3 regions of the Pseudorhodoplanes sinuspersici genome follow, and region 2 is predicted to be linked to each of the others. Evidence: predicted binding sites of a transcription regulator. Region 2 holds the regulator's gene; each other region holds the start of a gene.
What was found. Region 2 encodes LexA, which represses DNA repair genes until DNA is damaged. Its sites were predicted from a motif close to TGTTCNNNNTGTGTTCNG; they were not measured.
Positions count from the first base shown of each region.

Region 1: a site for LexA is predicted at 1,942-1,959, ahead of uvrA (excinuclease ABC subunit UvrA). Genes of this name have one in related genera too.
Region 3: a site for LexA is predicted at 1,358-1,375, ahead of recA (recombinase RecA). Genes of this name have one in related genera too.

Region 1 is NZ_CP021112.1:4,553,296-4,556,407, forward strand. Features, by position in the region: gene uvrA (excinuclease ABC subunit UvrA) at 1-1,860, opposite strand, end outside; gene CAK95_RS22215 (outer membrane protein) at 2,101-2,895, opposite strand.
Region 2 is NZ_CP021112.1:4,733,673-4,736,784, reverse strand. Features, by position in the region: gene CAK95_RS23070 (molybdopterin molybdotransferase MoeA) at 1-771, shown strand, start outside; gene lexA (transcriptional repressor LexA) at 891-1,607, shown strand; gene CAK95_RS23060 (ComEC/Rec2 family competence protein) at 1,590-3,112, opposite strand, start outside.
Region 3 is NZ_CP021112.1:5,458,953-5,462,064, reverse strand. Features, by position in the region: gene CAK95_RS26610 (PRC-barrel domain-containing protein) at 14-469, shown strand; gene CAK95_RS26605 (class I SAM-dependent methyltransferase) at 556-1,161, opposite strand; gene recA (recombinase RecA) at 1,513-2,598, shown strand; gene alaS (alanine--tRNA ligase) at 3,084-3,112, shown strand, end outside.

The sequences.
Region 1 (3,112 bases), 180 kb from region 2:
GCCGGTGATCGAGTGCTTGTCGCTCATGATCTGATCCGGCGTGCCCTGCGCGACGATGCGGCCGCCATGCCGGCCGGCGCCGGGGCCGATATCGAGCACATAATCGGCGAGGCGGATCGCGTCCTCGTCATGCTCGACCACGATCACGGTGTTGCCGAGATCGCGCAGGCGTTTCAGCGTTTCAAGGAGGCGCGCATTGTCGCGCTGATGCAGGCCGATACTCGGCTCGTCCAGCACATAAAGAACGCCGGTGAGGCCCGAGCCGATCTGCGAAGCCAGACGAATGCGCTGGCTTTCGCCGCCGGAGAGCGTGCCGGAGGCTCTGGCGAGCGTCAGATATTCGAGGCCGACATCGACCAGGAAGCGCAGGCGGTCGCGGATCTCCTTCAGGATGCGGACGGCGATTTCGGTCTGCTGCTTGTTCAGTTGCTTGGGAATGTCGTTGAACCATTCCGCCGCGCGCTTGATGCTCATCTCGGAGACCTGGCCGATATGCAAGCCGCCGATCTTCACGCACAACGCTTCCGGCTTCAGGCGATAGCCGTTGCAGGCATCGCACGGCACGTCGGTGAAATACTTGCCGAGCTCCTCACGCGCCCATTCGCTTTCGGTTTCGCGGAAGCGCCGTTCCAGATTGGTGATGACGCCCTCGAACGGCTTTTTGGTGTTGTAGGACCGCATGCCGTCGTCATAGGTGAACTTGATCTCGTCGTCGCCCGAGCCATAGAGGATCGCGTCTTGAGTCTTCTTGGCCAGCGCCTTCCACTTGGTGTCGAGCGTGAACTTGTAATGCTTGCCGAGCGCTTCCAGTGTCTGCACGTAATAGGGTGACGATGATTTCGCCCATGGCGCGATCGCGCCCTTGCGGAGCGTTGCGTCCTTGTCGGGGATGACGAGGTCGGCATCGATATGCTGCTCGACGCCGAGGCCGCCGCATTTCGGGCAGGCGCCGAACGGATTGTTGAACGAAAACAAACGTGGCTCGATTTCGGCAATGGTGAAGCCGGAGACCGGGCAGGCGAATTTCTCCGAGAACAGCATACGCTCTTCGGCATGCGCGCCCTTCAGCCGCTTGCCTTCGACGGCGGCGCCATCGGCGAATTCCGCCACCGCCATGCCTTCGGCGAGATGCAACGCGGTCTCGAAGCTTTCGGCGAGCCGCTGCTTGATGTCGGATCGCACCACGATGCGGTCCACCACCACGTCGATATTGTGCTTGAACTTCTTGTCGAGCACCGGCGCGTTGGCGATCTCGTAATATTGGCCGTCGATCTTCAGCCGCTGGAAGCCGCGCTTCATCCAGTCAGCGATCTCTTTCTTGTATTCGCCCTTCCGGTCGCGCACGACCGGCGCCAGGATGTAGAGGCGGGTGCCCTCTGGCAGCGCCAACACGCGATCGACCATCTGCGACACCGTCTGGCTTTCGATCGGCAGGCCGGTGGCGGGCGAGTAGGGCACGCCGACCCGCGCCCAGAGGAGGCGCATGTAGTCGTAGATCTCGGTGACGGTGCCGACGGTCGAACGCGGGTTCTTCGAGGTGGTCTTCTGCTCGATCGAGATGGCCGGCGAGAGGCCGTCGATCTGGTCGACATCCGGCTTCTGCATCATCTCCAGGAACTGCCGGGCATAGGCCGACAGCGACTCGACGTAGCGGCGCTGCCCTTCCGCATAGATCGTGTCGAATGCGAGCGAGGATTTGCCGGAGCCGGACAGGCCGGTGAACACCACCAGCGAATCGCGCGGCAGGTCGACATCGACATTCTTGAGATTGTGCTCGCGCGCCCCGCGGATCGAAATGAACCGGCGGTCGGCGGCCAAAGAGGATTTGGATTTGGCGCTCTTGTCGAAAAGGTCGTTCATGCAGCCGGATCTTCGGGCCTGGAGGTCATTAATTCAGGGCGGCGGAGGTCCGGCGCGCGGAAGGCAGGCGGGCGGACAGATGCGAACATAGTAAGAACGGCGGCAATGCGCTAGTGCCCGCCGACGCACTGCTGCCATCTGGGGACAAGTGGGCGGCGCCGGCTGGCCGGGATCATGTCAAAAACAAAAGGGCCGGCGTGAAGCCGGCCCTTTGGCAATGTCGTGCCGCTGCGAGGCGGATCAGTATCGTGCGACAACCGGCGAGACCGGCGTCTTGCCCCAGTCGAACTTGTAATTCAGTCCAGCTTTGAGCGTGTGGACCGAGTCGAGTTCATGGCGCCAGCAGAAGGTGGCACCGCCTGACGTGCCGCAAACATCGGCGTCTTTCAGGTCGATAAACAGATACTCGATTTTTACGCTCCAGTTGTTGAGCCAAGCCCATTCAATGCCGCCGCCGACGGCCCAGGTCGTGAGCGTCTCGTTGTTCGTTGCGTTGATGAGACCGCCGCCGCAGCCGCCAGTCGAGCAGTTGTCGAACGTTGCCCGATTGAGATTGACGAATGCCGCGCCGCCCTTGGCATAGAGCATGACGCGATCCCAAGCATAGCCAAGCCGGCCACCGGCGAAGCCGTACCATTCGCCCACCCTGGCGCTCGAAAGCGTATCCAGGGCCGGGCTCAAGGGATCGGCCGCCAGGCCATCCAGCTTGATGTAGCCAAATTCGCCCTCGATGCCCCAAACCCATGGCGAACCGACAGCCTGCCAATTCCAGCCGATCGTGCCGCCGCCAATGAAGCTGGAATCCAGCCCATGCGACCAGGACGAACCGGCAACATTGTAACCATCCAGGTCGGTACTGTTTGCGTCACCGCCCCAAGCGCCACCTGCGAAGCCGCCGATATAGAAACCGGTCCAGTTGTAAATAACGGGCGCGGGTGGAGGAGCCTTATAGGCGGGACGCAAGTCCGCCGCGCTGACCGGCATACAGAGTGCGTAACCAATGAGTGCTGTGATTCCCAATCGAGTTTGCCACATGGTGTCCCCCGTCGGCATAAAACTCTTGGTGCAGCCAATATACATGTATTCCGTGGGAGTAGCGTGATGTTTCAGCAACGCTCATTAAAAAACGTAACCTCTGTTTGCTCGAGCAAATTTTGTTGCTTGACAGTGTAGGTGTTTTTTTGCCGCCGACTCACTGCCAAAACAAAAGGGCCGGCGTGAAGCCGGCCCTTTGATCGTTGGATGAACGCTC
Region 2 (3,112 bases):
CGTAGCCGCGTGCTGACCGACCGGGATCTTTCGCTCGCCGCGGCGATGAACCATCCGCTGGTGCCGGTCCATCGCAAGCCGCGCGTTGCCATGCTGGCGACCGGCGATGAACTCGTGTTGCCGGGGCAGACGCCGGGGCCCGGCCAGATCATCTATTCGAACGGCTTTTCGATCATGGCCTTTGCGCGGCGGCTGGGCGCTGAGGTCATCGATCTCGGCATTGTAGCGGATCGTCTTGAAGACACAGTCTCCGCCATCCGCCGCGCGCGCGATGCAAATGTAGATGTCCTGGTGACGATGGGCGGCGCCTCGGTCGGCGACTACGATCTCGTGCAGAAGGCGCTCTCGGCCGAAAACATCGATCTGTCGTTCTGGAAGATTGCGATGCGACCGGGCCGCCCGCTGATGCATGGACAATTGGGCGAAATGCAGGTGCTCGGCCTGCCGGGCAATCCCGTGTCGGCTTATGTCTGCGCCTTCCTGTTCCTGGGACCGCTGCTGCGGAAGATGACCGGGCGGCATGATGTCGAGAACCCGACCGAGCAGGCTTTGCTGGGCTCCGACCTGCCGGAGAATGACGAGCGGGCCGATTATCTGCGTGCCCGGATATCGCGGTCGGTCCGCGGAGCCCTGGTGGCGACGCCGTTTCCGCTGCAGGATTCGTCGATGGGCCGGGTGCTGGCCCATGCCGATTGCCTCGTCCTCCGCGAGCCGCTGGCACCGCGGGGCGCGGTTGGCTCGATCTGCACGATCCTGAAACTTCCCCTTTGAAATCCCTTCGCTTTCTTCACTCCAAATTAAGGGCTTGCAGAACACATATCGAACATATAGTGTCCGTTCATGATTTGTTTCGCACCCCTTGAGGTGCCGGTTGCCGGGGGAGACGATCGATGTTGACGCGGAAACAGTTCGAGCTTTTGCGCTTCATCAACGAGCGGCTGAAAGAAGCCGGCGTGCCACCCTCCTTCGACGAGATGAAGGACGCGCTCGACCTGCGCTCCAAGTCCGGCATTCACCGGCTGATCACGGCTCTGGAGGAGCGCGGCTTCATTCGCCGCCTGCCCAACCGCGCCCGGGCGATTGAGGTGATCAAGCTGCCCGATTCCGTCGTCCAGGGACCAGGCGCCCGCCGCGGCTTCACGCCCAGCGTCATCGAAGGCAATCTCGGCCGTGTCCGGACCGTCTCTTCGGAGGACGACGGCAATGGCAGCAGCGGCAATCGCCCCGTGGCCGTGCCGATGATGGGCCGGATCGCCGCCGGTACGCCGATCGAGGCGATCCAGACCAAGACTCAAACCATCAATATTCCGCCGGACATGCTCTCGGCATCGGGCGAACATTTCGCGCTGGAAGTCCGCGGCGATTCGATGATCGAAGCCGGCATCCTCGACGGCGACGTTGCGTTGATCCGCAAGTCCGACGGCGCCGATACCGGCGACATCGTTGTTGCACTGATCGACGAAGAGGAAGCCACGCTGAAGCGTTTCCGCCGTAGAGGCGCGTCGATCGCACTCGAGCCGGCGAATACGGCCTACGAAGTGCGCATCCTGCCGCCAACACGCGTGCGCATCCAAGGCAAGCTGATCGGCCTAATCCGCCGGTACTGACACGGCATCTTCGACATCCAGATCCTGTAGACGCGGCGTCGCATCACGCGGTGGTGCTTGCGGCTGCGCGGACGTTGCCGTTTGCACCGGCTTCGCCGTCCACGGGCGCTGATAGTTTGTCGGTCGCGCTGAATCGATCGCGAACGAAGAGCCGTTCCATCGTGCTCTGCTCGCGCCATTGGCCCGTGCGACGTTGCGATCAATAGCCGGCGCGGCACAATGCGGCGGAATCGTTCTGTTCGTCACGACGAAGGCTGCGATTTCGCAATCTTCGGCTGCGGCTTCCGCCGTAAGCGACAATGCTACGGGCCGCCCATCGGCCAGGCGGGCAACGCAACCGTTTTCATCGCAGCGTGTGCTTTCCGCAAGCGACGAATCCTTGGCAGATCGTGAATCCCCATCGGCGGCGAGCCATTCGCCAAGCACGAATTCGTCCCGTCGGCTCGCAATGATCCGCAAGACGCCGCCCGCGTCACGCACCGCTGCCATGCCCGCATCCGCGGAGACGAACATGTCGGGACGCGGCGTGATTAGAATGAAGCCGATGCAAGCTGCGCCCAAGCCGGCACCTGTCCAGCGCAGCGGGGAACGCAAGAGGCATACAACGACGAGGCCTGCCGTGCCGATCAGCAATGGGCCGATGCCAAAAGCGGGAATGCGGCCAACAGCGCCAGGCAAGCTGGCGACCCAGGTTGCCGCCACGATGATCCATTCAATCCCCTCGCCCATCAGCCACCAGAACGGCCGGTCGAATCCGAACGGCAAAGCGACGAGTGCCAGAAGACCCACGGGCATCACCCAGATCGAGACCGCCGGCATGGCCAAGAGATTGGCGAGAACGCCATAGGGTGCGAGGCGATGGAAGTGATAAGCGGCGAACAAGGTGGTCGCGAGCCCCGCGACCAGCGATGCGAGAATGAGTGCGACGATCTCCCGGCCTCCCCATAACGCAGTGCGTGCGCTCAAGGATTTGTCGGGCACATTGGACAGCCACGGCAGCCCGCGCTCATAGACGGCGATCAGCGCCAGTGTTGCCGCAAACGACATCTGAAAACTCGGATGGACGATCGATTCTGGCGCAATCGCCAGCAGCACCAGCGCGGCAACCGCGATCGTTCGCAACGTGAGCGCCGGCCGATCGAACATGACTCCGATCAGCACAATGGCCGTCATAATGAAGGCGCGTTGCGTCGCGATCTCTGCGCCCGACAACAAGAGATAGAACGCCGCGATGATCAGCGCCGCGCCCGCCGCCCATTTCTTGATAGGATAGCGGCTGGCGACGATTGGAAACAAGGCGAGGCCGGCACGGACGACGAAGAACACGACGCCGGCGACGACGGCCATGTGATACCCGGAAATCGACAACACATGCGCAAGGCTCGAGATATACATGGCGTCGTTGACGGGAGCGGAAATCGCATCGCGTTTTCCGGTGATCAGCGCCGATGCGATGGCGCCCTTGTCTCCTGGCACGGCCGCGCGAATGCGCGCGTCGATGGCAT
Region 3 (3,112 bases), 730 kb from region 2:
CCAGGAGGTTATCATGCGCGCACTTCTTGGCGCCGCTCTCATCTGCACGTTTGCCGTTCCAACCATTCTTGCTGTTCCATCCATGGCGCAGCAGCCGGCCCCCACGGCTCCCACAGCCCAGACGCCCTCGCAGCAAGCCGCGCCTGTGCCGGCATCGGGACAGTGGCGGGCATCGAAGGTGATCGGCGTTGACGTTTACAACCCACAGAATGAAAAGCTCGGCGAGATCAATGAATTGATCATCGATCAGTCCGGCCGTGTTGCCGGAGCCGTCATCGGCGTCGGCGGATTCCTTGGCATCGGCGAACATGACATCATGGTGCCGATGGATCGTCTGCGGTTCTCCAATGAAGCCGGTAAAACCACGACCGGTGCCGCAGGCTCCGACAGCAAGCAATGGTATCCCGACCGCGCGGTGATGAATGCCACTAAAGATCAGCTCAGGGACATGAAGGCGTTCAAATACTGATTCAGATCCATGGATTCAGATCCTGAGGCTGGGGGCATCGCCTCAACTTCAGAGAGCCCGGACAACCAACCGGGCTCTTCTTTTCGTCAGCCAGGAGGACGCTGAAACACGGCGCCATAGTGATAAGGCGAGACCTCCACCTGCTTTTGAAACGTCAGGCCGCCGGGTTCGACTGCGGCGATGGTTTGCGACGGTGTCATGCGCAGGCTTGTCGCCGGTCCGCGCGGGGCGCCGAGAACGGTCGTTTCCTCGCGCGGCCTTGCATGCCAGCTGACGATCGCGAACAGGCCGCCGGGCTTGAGCACGTCATGCACGGCCCGCGCAAGGCGCGGCTTGTCCGGCACGCCATGAAACGCATTGGCCAGAAACACGTGATCCACCGGCGCGCGGATTGCCTTCGCCATCTCGTAGGCGTCGGCTTCGACAAAGGTGATGTTTTGAGCGCCGCCGCGTTCGGCGATGCGGACCTTGGCCGCGTTCAGCAAGGCGCCGTCGATATCGATCGCAATGACCTCACGCGCGATGCGCGAGAGCGGATAGGTGAACCAGCCATCGCCGCAGCACAGGTCGACGACCGACATCTCCGGCTCGATGCCGACGTCGGCCAGCACCTTGGCGGGATCGGGCCACAACGCCTCCCACCAGCCGGGATCGGGCATTCCGGTGCCTTCGAAGAATCCTGGAATGGGCATCGATCGTTCTGGCCGGCTGCGAGTGACTGCTTTTAATCGTACGCCTGTTCCCGGCGGTGCGCATTCGCACGCACGGGCCGTATCGACATATCCACCTATCTGCATGACGGCTGAACGTTTCGCGAACCGGTGGGGTGGTGTTTTTCGAACGAGAGCCAGGAAGGGCGCAAACGGCGGGATTATCCACTTTTATGAAAAGAACATATTGCGAACATGGAACAAATGGGGTACGTTGCTCCCACTTCAGTTATTGGAACCGGGCGGGGTGAAAAACCGCTGTGGGGTGGCTGAGCAAGCTCCGCAACGGCGCATATACGCCGCCCGAATCGTCAGTCATAAGGAGCGCCAGATATGGCTCAGTCGGCCCTGCGTTTGGTTGAAGGTTCCTCCATGGATAAATCGAAAGCCCTTGATGCCGCGGTCTCACAGATCGAGCGCGCCTTCGGCAAGGGCTCGATCATGCGGCTTGGCAAGAACGACAAGTCGATGGATGTGGAGACGGTCTCGACCGGCTCGCTTGGTCTGGACATCGCGCTTGGCGTCGGCGGTTTGCCGCGGGGCCGGATTGTCGAAATCTATGGACCGGAATCGTCCGGCAAGACCACGCTGGCGTTGCACACCGTGGCCGAGGCACAGAAGAAGGGCGGCATCTGCGCCTTCGTCGATGCCGAACATGCGCTCGATCCGGTCTATGCCCGCAAGCTGGGCGTCAATGTCGACGACCTTCTGATCTCGCAGCCCGATGCCGGCGAACAGGCGCTCGAAATCACCGATACGCTGGTGCGCTCGGGCGCTGTCGATGTGGTGGTGGTGGATTCGGTCGCCGCGCTCGTGCCGCGCGCCGAACTGGAAGGCGAGATGGGCGATGCGCTGCCCGGCCTGCAGGCGCGGCTGATGAGCCAGGCGCTGCGCAAGCTGACCGCTTCGATCAACAAGTCCAACACCATGGTGATCTTCATCAACCAGATCCGCATGAAGATCGGGGTGATGTATGGCTCGCCGGAAACGACGACCGGCGGCAATGCGCTGAAATTCTACGCCTCGGTGCGTCTCGACATCCGCCGGATCGGCGCGATCAAGGATCGCGACGAGGTGGTCGGCAACCAGACCCGCGTGAAGGTGGTGAAGAACAAACTGGCGCCGCCGTTCAAGCAGGTCGAGTTCGACATCATGTACGGCGAGGGCGTGTCCAAGGTCGGCGAGTTGATCGATCTCGGCGTCAAGGCCGGCGCGGTGGAGAAATCCGGCGCCTGGTTCTCCTATGACAGCCAGCGGATCGGGCAGGGCCGGGAAAACGCCAAGACGTTCCTGCGCAACAATCCCGATATGGCCGCCTCGATCGAAGCGGCGGTGCGGCAGAATTCCGGCCTGATCGCCGACAAGATCCTCGTTGGCGAAAAGGACGAGGATGATGGCGACGACGACGGCGAGGAGTGATCGGCGGCGGCAGCCCAGGCCGCCTGCATTCGTGAGCTGACAGAGCTGTTCCGGTTTGATGTCCATGGCCGGGATGGCCATTGCAACGGCTGCGTCGTGACCGGCGCGGCCGTCTTTTTTCAGTCCGCAGTCTTTTTCAGCCCGCAGTCATTCCGCAACCTGATCGTGGCGGCTTCATCGTCGCCGATGCGCGCTTTACAGGAACGCATTCCCAAGGGGGACTTAAAGGACGCATGACCGCGCCGGGCCAGATAACCATGGCGCGCCAGCCGCGGCCCGCCGGTTCCCCGGGGTATTTTTTAACATCCGGTCGGGTCGCCCATCGTCGCTGTGCCAGCCGCCGCATTCGCTGAGATTTTCTCTCGTTTTCTGGACTTGGCCGGACCCCGCCGCTACATATCCCTCGAAAATCAATCCTGCCCGGGCGTCAGGCTTAGGCACAGAGGGAGCCGGGCCTGTTCCGGCTGCGCGGCAGCAAGATCGTCATGAGCGGCGTTAACGAGATCCGGTCCAC